3 regions of the Massilia sp. P2_C2 genome follow, and region 1 is predicted to be linked to each of the others. Evidence: predicted binding sites of a transcription regulator. Region 1 holds the regulator's gene; each other region holds the start of a gene.

Region 1 (4,004 bases):
GCGTGTGGTGTGGCTATGCCTGCCCGCAGACGGTCTACACGGAGATCTTCCTGTGGATCGAGCGCCGCATCGAAGGCGACCGCAGCGCGCGCATCCGCCTCGACCGCCAGCCGTGGACGATGGAAAAGTCGGCCAAGCGCGGCGCCAAGCATCTCGCCTGGGGCCTCGTCGCGCTGTGGACGGGTTTCACGTTCGTCGGCTATTTCACGCCGATCCGCACGCTGGGCAGCGCCGTGGCGCACCTGGGCCTCGGGCCATGGGAAGCGTTCTGGATCCTGTTCTATTCGTTCGCCACCTACGGCAACGCGGGCTGGATGCGCGAGCAGGTCTGCAAGTACATGTGCCCGTACGCCCGCTTCCAGAGCGCGATGTTCGACCGCGACACGCTGATCGTCAGCTACGACCACGTCCGCGGCGAACCCAGGGGAGCGGCCCGCACCGGCAAGGCAGGGAAAACCGACGGCGACTGCATCGACTGCAGCCTGTGCGTGCAGGTCTGCCCGACCGGCATCGACATCCGCAACGGCCTGCAATACGAATGCATCGGCTGCGCCGCCTGCATCGACGCCTGCGACGGCGTGATGGACAAGGTGCGCAAGCCGCATGGCCTGATCCGCTACGCCACCGAAAACGCGTTGGCCGGCGGCTGGGATGCGCAGCAGATCCGCGCGCGCCTGCTGCGCCCGCGCACGATCGGCTACGGCCTGGTGCTCGTGCTGATGGCGGCCGGCATGAGCACGGCGCTGGCGCTGCGGACGCCGCTGAAGCTGGACGTGATCCGCGACCGCGGTTCGATGGGCCGCGAAGTGGAGGGCGGCCAGATCGAGAACGTGTACCGCCTGCAGCTGATGAACACGGGCGAACAGGGGCATCTGTTCCACATCGCGGTGAGCGGCATCCGCTCCGCCACCGTCGTGGACGAGGATATCGTCGAACTGGACGGCGCCTCCGCGCGCGCCGTGCCCGTGCGCGTGCGCGTCGCGCATGGCGCCGCACCGACGGGGTCGAACGCGCTGGCCTTCACCGTGACGGCGCAGGACGAGCCGTCGCTGCACGTGACCGAGAAGGCCGTCTTCATCGTACCGAGATAAACGACAACAGGATCAACAACATGCACGCGACTTCACACTCCACCGGGGCCGGCCCCTGGTACACCCATCGGTGGCCGTGGTTCCTGATGCTCGGCCCGGCCACGGTGCTGGTGGGAGGCGCCTTCGTCGCCTGGCTCGCCGTCGGCCATCCGGACGCCCTCGTCGTGGGCGACTACTACAAGCAGGGCAAGGCGATCAACCAGGAGCTGCGCCGCGACCGCGCGGCGACGAAGCTCGGGCTGACTTTGCAGGCACACTACGACGCGCAGACGGGCATGCTATCGGGCCGACTTGCTGCGCGCACGGGTACGGCGCAAGCGGCCCCGTTCACGATCTACCTCGCGCACCCGACGCTGCCGCAGCGCGACCTGCGCCTGTTCGTGCGTCCGGCCGAAGACGGCACGTTCAAGGTGGCGCTGCCCGCGCTGGAACGCACGCACTGGCAGGTCGTCGTCGAAGGCGGGCTGCGCGACTGGCGGCTGGCGAAAGGGTGGGATGGCGTGCGGACGCTTACGATCGTGGCGGATGCACCCTGACGTCCGCGTGAGCCCGATCAGGCCATCGGGCTGCACTGCTCCGTCCCGGCCGCCATTGCCTTCAGCCGCACGGGTTCGAGCAGCTCGACTTCGCGCTTGTCGACCTGCACGAGGCCCAGCTTCTTGAAACGCGACAGCAGGCGGCTGATGCTTTCGATGGTCAGGCCGAGGTAGTTGCCGATGTCCTCGCGCGACATGCGCAGCTGGAAGCGCGTGGCCGAATAGCCGCGTGCCGCGTAGCGGGCGGACAGGTTGATGAGGAAGACGGCGAAACGCTGCTCGGCGCGCATATTGCCCAGCAACAGCATGACGTTTTGCTCGCGTGTGATTTCCTGGCTCATGATGCGGTGGAAGTGGCGCAGCAGCGCAGGCACCTGGCCGAACAGTTCTTCCAGGTGCGCGAACGGGATTTCGCAGACTTCGCTGTCTTCCAGCGCGACGGCGTCGCAGTGGTGGCGGTCGCCGCTGATGGCGTCCATGCCGAGCAGCTCGCCGGCCATCTGGAAACCCGTGATCTGCGACTCGCCCGCCGCGTTGATCTGGTACGTCTTGAAGTGGCCGAAGCGCACCGCGTACAGGTTGCGGAACGGATCGCCCATCTTGTACAAGGGCTCGTCGCGTTCCAGGCGCCGGCGCTTGCCGATGATCTTGTCCAGGCGGTCGATGTCCGCGTCTTCCAGGCCCATCGGCAGGCACAGCTGGTGCATGCTGCATGCCGCGCAACTGATCTTCAGCGCGTTGACATTGATGGGTTTATCGAAAGTAATGGTATCAGCGGAAATCATGGAGAGCGCCTCGGGGTAGTGCCTTGATTATAGACGTATTCATGCCGTGATCCCGATGGAAATCAAACATTCATTGTCGCAGTGCTACATGAAGTGTAGTGTTCGCGCACGAATATGGCAGACACGGCACGCCGATGCCGCCAACCGTGCGCGGGATGAGCCATGCTAGATTCCGTCCATCGCAACGACGAGGATTCGGCATGCATGGCTCGACGGCCCTGGACCTGGCGCGCGTCCAGTTCGCATTCACGATGTCGTTTCACATCCTGTTCCCGGCCATCACCATCGGCCTGGCCAGCTATCTCGCCGTGCTCGAAGGGTGCTGGCTGATGACGCGGCGCCAGGTCTTCCTCGACCTGTACCACTTCTGGCTGCGCATCTTCGCCGTCGCCTTCGGCATGGGCRTCGTGTCCGGCATTGTCATGGCTTACCAGTTCGGCACCAACTGGGGTTTCTTTTCGGAGTATGCCGGACCCATCACGGGGCCGCTGCTCGCCTACGAGGTATTGACGGCCTTTTTCCTGGAAGCGGGCTTCCTCGGCGTGATGCTGTTCGGGTGGACGCGCGTCGGCCCGGGCCTGCATTTCCTCGCCACGTGCATGGTGGCGCTGGGTACGCTGATTTCGGCCACGTGGATCCTCGGCGCCAACAGCTGGATGCAGACGCCGCAGGGCTATCTCATCGCGGACGGGCGCATGGTGCCCGCCGACTGGTTCGCCATCGTGTTCAATCCGTCGTTCCCGTACCGCCTCGCGCACATGGCCAYTGCCGCGTTCCTGTCGACGGCGCTGTTCGTCGGCGCCTCCGCCGCATGGCACCTGCGGCGCGGCAAGGATGGCCCGGCGCTGCGCACGATGTTCTCGATGGCGATGTGGATGATGGTGGCCGTGGCGCCTGTGCAGGCATTCGTGGGCGACCTGCACGGGCTCAACACCCTGAAGCACCAGCCCGCGAAGATCGCGGCCCTCGAAGGCCACTGGCAGGGCGACGGCAAGCCGCTGCCGCTGCTGCTGTTCGGCGTGCCGGACATGGACGCCGAGCGCACCCGCTACGCCATCGGTATTCCGCGCCTCGGCAGCCTCGTGCTCACGCACAGCTGGAACGGCCAGATCCCGGGGTTGAAGGATTTTCGGCGCGACGAGCGGCCGAATGCGCTCATCGTGTTCTGGAGTTTCCGTGTGATGGTCGGACTCGGCCTGCTGATGATCGCGCTGGGCGCATGGAGCCTGTGGCTGCGCTGGCGTGGCCGGCTGTACGACACGCGCGCGTTCCTGCGCCTGGCGCAATGGATGGGACCCGCGGGCCTCGTCGCCGTGCTGGCCGGCTGGATCACGACGGAAGTCGGCCGCCAGCCGTGGGTCGTATACGGCGTGTTGCGCACGGCGGATGCCGTGTCGCCGCACGGGCCCGGGCCGCTCGCGCTGTCGCTGGCGCTGTTCGTCGTGGCCTACCTGTTCGTGTTCGGCGTCGGGATCGCGTACGTGCTGCGGCACGTGCGCGCGGGGCCGCTGCGGTTCGAGGACACGCGCCCGCCGGAGGGCGGACCGGGCCGGGGCCGCACGCCGGCCCGGCCGCTGTCCGTGCCCGGACGC
Region 2 (4,004 bases), on a different contig from region 1:
CGCCACACCGAGTGCTTCACGCCGTTCTACCTGTCGATGGTGCGCGTGGGCGAGATGACGGGCCGACTGGAAGAGGTGTTCCTGCGCCTGTTCGACCACCTCGAATTCGATCGCGACATGCGGGACCGCGTGAAGACGGCGATGCGCTATCCCACGTTCGTGATCGTCGCGATGATCGCGGCGATGATCATCGTGAACGTGTTCGTGATCCCGCAGTTCGAGAAGGTCTTCAAGACTTTCCATGCCGAGCTGCCGCTGATGACGCGCATCCTGATCGCGACGTCGCGCTTCACGGTCGATTACTGGCCGGTGATGGCGGGCCTGGCGCTGGCCGCTTTCTTCGGCTTCCGCGCCTGGACGCGCACGGTGCCCGGCCGGCTGACGTGGGACCGCTACAAGCTGCGCTTCCCCATCGCCGGCAAGATCATCCACAAGGCCACGATGGCCCGCTTCGCGCGCAGTTTCGCGCTGTCGATCCGCAGCGGCGTGCCGATCGTGCAAGCCCTCACGGTCGTCGCGCAGACGGCCGACAACGCCTACCTGACCCAGCGCCTCGACCAGATGCGCGACGGCGTCGAGCGCGGCGAGAGCATCCTGCGCACGGCCACGAACGCCCATGTGTTCACGCCTGTCGTGCTGCAGATGATCGCCGTGGGCGAGGAATCCGGCTCGCTCGACGACCTGATGGACGAGATCGCGCAGATGTACGAGCGCGAGGTCGACTATGAACTCAAGACGTTGTCCAGCCAGATCGAACCGATCCTCATCACCTTCCTCGGTGCGATGGTGCTCGTGCTGGCGCTGGGGATCTTCCTGCCGATCTGGGACCTGGGCAAGGCAGCCCTGCATCACCAATGAGGAATGCGATGATTCGATTCGGAAAAAAACGCGGCTTCACGCTGTACGAATTCGCGCTCGTCGTCGCCATCACGGCGGCGCTGTCCACCGTGCTGCTGCACCGCCTGGACGGCTACCGCCGCGCGGCCGAGGAAGCGACCGCCCGTCAGACCCTCGCCGCGCTGCGTACCGCGCTGCAGGTCGAAGTGACGCGCGCGCTGGCGGAGGGGCGTTCTGACCGGCTGGCGACGCTCGCACAGCAGAACCCGATGCGCCTGCTGGCGCGGCCGCCGGCGGATTATCTTGGCGAATTTGCACTATCCGGACAGGGAAATGTGGCACGCCATGGGTGGGTGTTTAACCCACGCGACAAAACGCTTGTCTATTTGCGCCCGGAACGAGAAAGTTTTGCCGTGGGCAATTCGAAGTTGCCGGTGTTCAAGGTAGAATTGACCCGAAATCCTGGCGTCGCGGGGGCTCCCGCGATCAGCCTTGCCTTGAATGAAATCGGTCGGCAGGGCAGTCGTTAAATCCATCACCACGCGGCGCGGCGCCGCACTTCATCGGAGAGAGCATGAAAGTAAGCATCAAAAACAATGCGCAGGGCGGCTTTACCTTGATCGAACTGATCGTCGTGATCGTGATTCTCGGTATTCTGGCGGCGACGGCGCTGCCGAAGTTTGCCAGCCTGGGCGGTGATGCGCGTTTGGCCAGCTTGAATGCAGCGAAGGGTGCGCTGAGTGCGACCGCAGCAATGGCACACGGGAAATGGCTCGCCAATCCGTCCCAGGTCGGCACGTCGCTGACGGTGGAGGATGTGCAGATGACCATCCTGTCGAACGGTTATCCGTCCGCCATCGATTCGACGGCATTGGCTGCCGGTCTGGCGGCTACGGACTATCAAGTGTTTGCGGCAGGCACGAGCGGCACCAATCAGCCAACCGTCCCGGCCAATTCAATCGCGATCGTACCAATCAGCCTCGTCGGTACGGCCAGTGCCGCCAATTGTTTTGTCACCTATACGGCAACGACGACCGCGCCGCCGACCGTGACGGTGACCGGTTCGGCGAACAACTGCAACTGATTTCATATAGCCTGAGTCGATCGGGGCCGCATCCGCGGTCCCGAATTCGTTTACGGCAGGGGAAACGGATTGCAATGTAATGCGGCGTATTGACCACACCCGATTAGTAGTTCCGTACGGAAAACCGGAAATATTCTCTCCAAGTAAAATTTTGGTATCGGATTTTTCCCACACTTGAATATAATCAAGCCTCCCACATACTCATTCGACCAAGTCACGGACACCGCCGCCACGCATGGGTTTTTTCAGTAAAGCACAGAACAACGCATCCTGGCTGGCCCTGGTCCCGCAGCGCGACGGCATCGCGGCCGCGAGCGTGCGCCTTGGCCCTGATGCCGGTGCGAAGCCGGCCGTGACGCTGGCCACGTTCTTTCCCGGGACACCGTCCGCGGAATCGCTCGAGAAGGCCGCCAGGGAGACGCACAGCGCGAACTACCGCTGCACGACGGTGCTGGCGGGCGGCGAGTACCAGTTCATGTCGGTCGAATCGCCGAACGTCCCGCGCGAAGAGCTTAAAAGCGCCATGCGCTGGCGCCTGAAGGATATCCTCGATTTCCCCGTCGACGACGCCACGTTCGACGTCCTCGACATGCCGCTCGACCCGAATGCCGTCGTGCGTCCGCAGCAGAGCGTATTCGCGATTGCCGCCCGCAACAGCGTCGTGGCCGCGCGCCAGAAGCAGTTCAACGCCGCGAAGGTGAAACTGCGCGTGATCGACATTCCCGAAATGGCCCAGCGCAACGTGTCCGCGCTGCTGGAGCAGGACGGCCGCGGCGTCGCCATGCTGTCGTTCGGCGAGGACGGCGGCCTCCTGACGGTGTCGTGGCGCGGTGAACTGTACCTGTCGCGCCGCATCGACGTTCTGCTTTCCCAGCTCCTCGACGACGACCACGACCGCAAGCACCAGAGCTTCGACAAGATCACGCTGGAGCTGCAGCGCTCCCTCGACAACTTCGAGCGCCAGTTTTCGTTCATCAGCGTGGCGAAGCTCGTGCTGGCGCCGACCGGTGCGACGGGCCTGGACGAATACCTGTCAAGCAACCTTTACACCCGGGTCGAGACGCTGAACCTGAGTAATATCCTCGACCTGGAACGCGTCCCCGACCTCGCAGATGCGGGACGCCAGCAGCGTTTCTTCCTACCGATCGGGGCCGCGCTGCGCGTGGAGGAGGGCGCGGCATGAGCCAGCAGATCAACCTGTTCAACCCGCAGTTCCAGCCGCAGAAGAAGATCTTCACGGTGAATGGCATGGCGGCCGCCGTCGGCGTGCTCGTGCTGGGCCTCGTCGCCGCGGGCGTGTATGCGAAGGTGCGCGTGCTGCGCCTGCAGGCGCAAGTCGCGCAGGGCGAAGAGCGCGTGCAGAAAGCGCAGAAGCGCCTGGAGGAAGCCACCGCCCGGTTTGCGCCGCGCACGAAGGACGGGCGCCTCGAAGCGGAACTGGCCGAGGCGCAGAACGAACGCGATGCGCTGCGCCGCGTGGCCGACGTGATCGAGCGCGGCGACCTGGGCAACACGCAGGGTTATGCCGAATACTTCCGCGCGCTGGCCCGCCAGAGCGTGAGCGGCGTATGGCTGACGGGCGTCACCATCGCCGGCGCCGGCACCGAGATCGGTGTGCGCGGCCGGGCCCTCGATCCCGCGCTCGTGCCGGGTTACCTGACCCGCCTGCGCAATGAGCGCGTCCTGCAGGGCAAGCCGGTGGGCAGCATGCAGATCGGCCAGGCGGGCAGCGTGAAGGTGCGCGATGCCGACGGCAAGGAAGCGGATGCGCCCGCGCCCTACGTCGAATTCAGCCTGCAATCCGCCGCGGCGGCCGATGCCGCGTCGTCCGCCAACGCTGCCGCCAGAGGCCGGCCATGAAGCGCCGCTGGCTCCAGTTCGCGGCGCGGATCGAGGCCCTGCAGCCGCGCGAACGCCTCATGGCCTTCGGCGCGACGGTCGTCGTGCTCGTGTTCCTCGCGAATGCGCTCGTGTTCGGGCCGCTGGCGCGCAAGGAGGCGGCATTGCGGTCGACCCGGCAGCGGCAGGACGCCACCGTCGACGGCGTCAACGCCGAGATCGCGGCCAAGGCGCAGGCGTACGC
Region 3 (4,004 bases), on a different contig from region 1:
TCAATTCCCATCCCATCACGGTACATCCCGACTTTCAGCGAGCAATGCAGCTGGCCTGCAGCCACCCAGACCCGCAGCATTTCCACGGAGTTCGGGTCTTGCAAAGCTGCTTCCGGTACAGGACGTTCGTTCATGTTGAAATTCCGGTTTCACTTGTTGAGTAAGACGACTAGGTTTCCGCTTCTGGTCGATCTCGGCCGTTCCAGCCAGCATAGCATGTTGCCACCGCAGAAAAATCGCAGACTGTCACGAAAGGCAGCACCCGACCCAGAGTGGACTTACGCGAACTGAGGCATGAATGCGTCGAGCTACTACTTCACGAAACGGACCTAGCGGGTGATAGAAGAAGTCACAGGCGAGCCGGCACGCCAGCCATCACCGAAACCGTGGGCGAAGTCGCTCCAGGTGCCCGAAGCAAGCCATAAAAAGGCGGCAACCGTAAGCAGCACGCGGTTGTGTTTCTTGAAGCCGATGGTTAAGAGGGCAGCGCCTGCAACCAAGAAGAACAGAGTGATGACTGACATTATTACCTATGATTTTTACCGTGTTTGAATTGTGGAACGTCCTGCTCGCGCTTGATAAAAGTCTGTTGCGACCGTCCGCTTCTGGCCGAACCCGGCCGTTCAACGGTAGTGGTCAGGCCTCGGGCGATATAAAGCCTAGAATGACGAAAACCCAGAAAACCAGGCCTAGTGCGATCCATACGTAATTGGCATTTGTGAGTCGGCTGTTGCTTGCGCCATCGGGATCGCCACAGCCAACATTGATCATGTGCTGTGCACTAAGCAGCAGGCCAAGCAGAGGCGCCACGATCAGTAGTGAGGCGACGTCGGTGTAGGGTGAGCCGATGGAACGAGCGCTCAAGCGGTCAAGCACGTTCGCTGCGATCATGAACAGCACCAGTTGCGTTGCCAGCGATTCGTTATTCCATTCGGCCAGCGCCTCCTTGTCACGGCCATAGGCCTTGATTTCGCGGAACAGGGCGTGGGTAAAGAAGATCGAGAAGATCCCGCGCGCCACCGGCCAGATCGATCGATCGACATTGAACTTATCGGAGCTGCAGTTTTTGTAATTGCTCCAATTCTTATAGAACCAGTAGACGCCGTACAGGCCAAAAGTCGCTAAATACAGTATTGCCAGCTTCTTTCGGGAGACGACGTAGAAAGTAGGTGCGATAAACGCGACGTCATCGTCGCTCCGGCTTTCGGTCAGTGTTTGGCTGCTATCGATCATTGACGTGTTCCAAAGTGATGTCGCCGGGGCCATGAAGTACCCGGGTGCCCGGTTCAGCATCATGCGAGCCTCTGCCCTTGACTGAACCCGACCATTCTGCCCAGCATAGCACGTTGCCGAACTGCAAAGCTCACGGACTGTCACGACAGGCGGCTCTCGACCCATACCGGCCCGTCAGCTTTTGCTGAAGCTGTCGTTTCCGCAATAACCATCACACCGTCATGGTTATTTTGATGCACATCAACGATTTTGTTGGGGTGCATCAATAGACTGATCTTCGCTGAACAACAACACGAAGAAAGGTCTCACCATGAAGAAGTCGATGCTGAAACTGATGTTCGCCGCCCTCGGTCTCGTCGGGGCCGCCGTGCCTGCACTGGCGCAGGATTCGCCGTGGCTGGTACGTGTGCGTGCGGTGCATCTCGACCCGGCCGACAAGTCCGATCCCGTGGGCGGCACCGGCGCCAGCGACCGCCTGCACGTCAGTTCGAAATGGATCCCCGATGTCGATATCTCATATTTCTTTACCCCGAATTGGGCCGCGGAACTGCTCCTCACGGTGCCGCAAAAGCATGACGTCACGCTGGACGGCCAGCGCATCGGCAGCTTCAAGCACCTGCCGCCCACGCTGCTGGCGCAATACCACTTCCTGCCGGGCGCGCAGATCGACCCGTACGTCGGCGCCGGCATCAATTACACGCTGATCTCCAGGGTCGACATCCTGAACGGCGCTGGTCGCCTCGAACACGACAGCATCGGCGCCGCGCTGCAGGCCGGCGTCGACTTCCGCATCGACAACAAGTGGTCGGTCAATCTCGACGTCAAGAAAATACAGATCCGCAGCGACGTCGACATCAACGGCGCGCATGCCAGCCGCGTCAAGGTTGATCCGCTGCTGCTCGGCGTCGGCGTCGGCTACCGGTTCTGATCCGGCTGCAGCAACGAACCCCGCTGCCTCCAAAAGCGTGTCGGCCTTCCCGGACCGGTTTTTGGCCGGCCCCGCCGGCCCTTTTTATTTGCGCACTATTTCCGCACTATTTGAGCACGGCGGCGCGCAACGGCCCGCGCAGGGCGTTACAGACGACGATTTCCTGCGCGCGCGAAAGACTGTCGCGCGTGAGCGGGCATTCGATCGCGTTCCAGGCCGGATCGTCCAGCAGCACGCCGCGCATCACGCCGGGCAGGACGCCGGACGACAGCGGCGGCGTGTACCAGCGGCCGCCGATGCGCACGAACACGTTGCTGCGTCCGCCCTCGGTCAGTTCGCCGCGCTCGTTGAAGAACAGCGTATCGAACGCGCCCACGCTTTCCGCCGCGCGCCAGGCGGCGTCGTAGCGGCTGCGGATGCTCGTCTTGTGGCGCAGGAAGATGTCGTGCGCGTGCGTCGGTGCGTCCGCCAGCAGTACCTGCACCGGTTCCGCCAGCGGTGCCAGCGCGCCGGTCTGCACGACGAGCTCGCCGTCCGGCCGCAAGGCGAGGCGCACGCGGTGCGGCGTGTCGTCCGGCAGTGCGGCGCAGGCCTGCAGCGCCGCGCTGCGTGCCATGTCCGGATTGAATGGATGGCCGAAATACGCGGCCGATGCCCGCAGGCGCGCGAGATGGCGTTCCAGGTGGCGGCATCCGTCGGTACGCGTGGCGTAGATGGTCTCGAAGATCTCGAAGTCGTTCGGCAGCCCCGTGAGGAAGCCTGCCTTGAGCCGGCATTCGGCGTATTCCGCGCCGGCGTCGCTGTCGTACACGATCCCTGCGCCCACGCCCAGTTCGCCGTGCCGCACGCCGTTCTGTTCCGGCTGCAGGGTCAGCGTGCGGATCGGAACCGCCAGGCAGAAGTCGCCGAACCGGGCCTGCTGCAGCGTGCCGAACCCGCTGCCCGCCGGCGGATCGATCCAGCCGATCGCGCCCGTGTAGATGCCGCGCGCGGCCGGTTCCAGTTCACGGATGATTTCCATCGTGCGGCGCTTGGGCGCGCCGGTGATCGAGCCGCAGGGATACAAAGCCTCGAAGATGGCCTGCAGCGACGTGCCCGGCGCGAGCTGGGCCTGCACGGTTGACGTCATCTGCAGCACGCTGCTGTAGCGCTTCACGTCGAACAGTGCCGGCACGCCCACGCTGCCGGTGCGCGCGATGCGTCCCAGGTCGTTGCGCAGCAGGTCGACGATCATGAGGTTCTCGGCGCGGTTCTTCGGGTCGGCGGCGAGTTGCTGGGCGCGCACCGCGTTGGCGACGTCGTCGTCCGGATCCGCCGGCGCCGTGCCCTTCATCGGGCGCGCCAGCAGGCGGCCGGCGTCGTGGCGCACGAACAGTTCCGGCGACAGCGACAGCACGGCGCGTCCGTCCGGCAGCGCGACGAGGGCGCCGTACGGCACCGGCTGGCGCGCGCGCAGGCGCGCGTACAGCGCGCAGGCGGAGCCGAAGGCCTCGAAGCGGACGCGGTAGGTGTAATTGACCTGGTACGTATCGCCGGCCGCGATGTAGTCGCGGATGCGCCCGATCGCCTGCGCGAACGCGGCTTCGTCGACGTTCGCGCGCACGGCGCCGATGCCGGCCGGGCCGTCGCTGCCGCCTTCTTGCGCGATGCGCGCCGCCAGCCAGGCGTCGACCTGGTCCGCGTCCAGCATGGCATAGCGCTCGAACAGCAGCACCTGGGCCAGCGGCGCGTGCAGCTCGCGTGCGGGCGCGATGCCGAGCAGTTGCTCGCCCAGTTCATAGGTCAGCACCGGCACGGCGTGCAGGCCGTTCGCGAGGGCGTCCTGCAGGCCGTCCAGCAGGCG

What was found. Region 1 encodes FNR, which switches genes on or off when oxygen is low (the NO sensors DNR and NnrR bind a similar motif). Its sites were predicted from a motif close to TTGATNNNNATCAA; they were not measured.
Region 2: AC1DYX_RS21300 (agglutinin biogenesis protein MshI) is a predicted target of FNR. The motif match lies at 2,096-2,109, and genes of this name have one in related genera.
Region 3: AC1DYX_RS18065 (OmpW/AlkL family protein) is a predicted target of FNR. The motif match lies at 1,464-1,477, and genes of this name have one in related genera.

What each region holds. Positions count from the first base shown of each region.
Region 1 is NZ_JBFUDR010000234.1:2,039-6,042, reverse strand. Features, by position in the region: gene ccoG (cytochrome c oxidase accessory protein CcoG) at 1-1,091, shown strand, start outside; gene AC1DYX_RS22445 (FixH family protein) at 1,112-1,627, shown strand; gene fnr (fumarate/nitrate reduction transcriptional regulator Fnr) at 1,645-2,412, opposite strand; gene AC1DYX_RS22435 (cytochrome ubiquinol oxidase subunit I) at 2,613-4,004, shown strand, end outside.
Region 2 is NZ_JBFUDR010000210.1:680-4,683, reverse strand. Features, by position in the region: gene AC1DYX_RS21315 (type II secretion system F family protein) at 1-858, shown strand, start outside; gene AC1DYX_RS21310 (type II secretion system protein) at 867-1,367, shown strand; gene AC1DYX_RS21305 (type II secretion system protein) at 1,412-1,921, shown strand; gene AC1DYX_RS21300 (agglutinin biogenesis protein MshI) at 2,157-3,104, shown strand; gene AC1DYX_RS21295 (hypothetical protein) at 3,101-3,781, shown strand; gene AC1DYX_RS21290 (hypothetical protein) at 3,778-4,004, shown strand, end outside.
Region 3 is NZ_JBFUDR010000156.1:9,232-13,235, forward strand. Features, by position in the region: gene AC1DYX_RS18050 (DUF5076 domain-containing protein) at 1-134, opposite strand, end outside; gene AC1DYX_RS18055 (hypothetical protein) at 330-524, opposite strand; gene AC1DYX_RS18060 (hypothetical protein) at 637-1,233, opposite strand; gene AC1DYX_RS18065 (OmpW/AlkL family protein) at 1,544-2,161, shown strand; gene AC1DYX_RS18070 (chorismate-binding protein) at 2,268-4,004, opposite strand, start outside.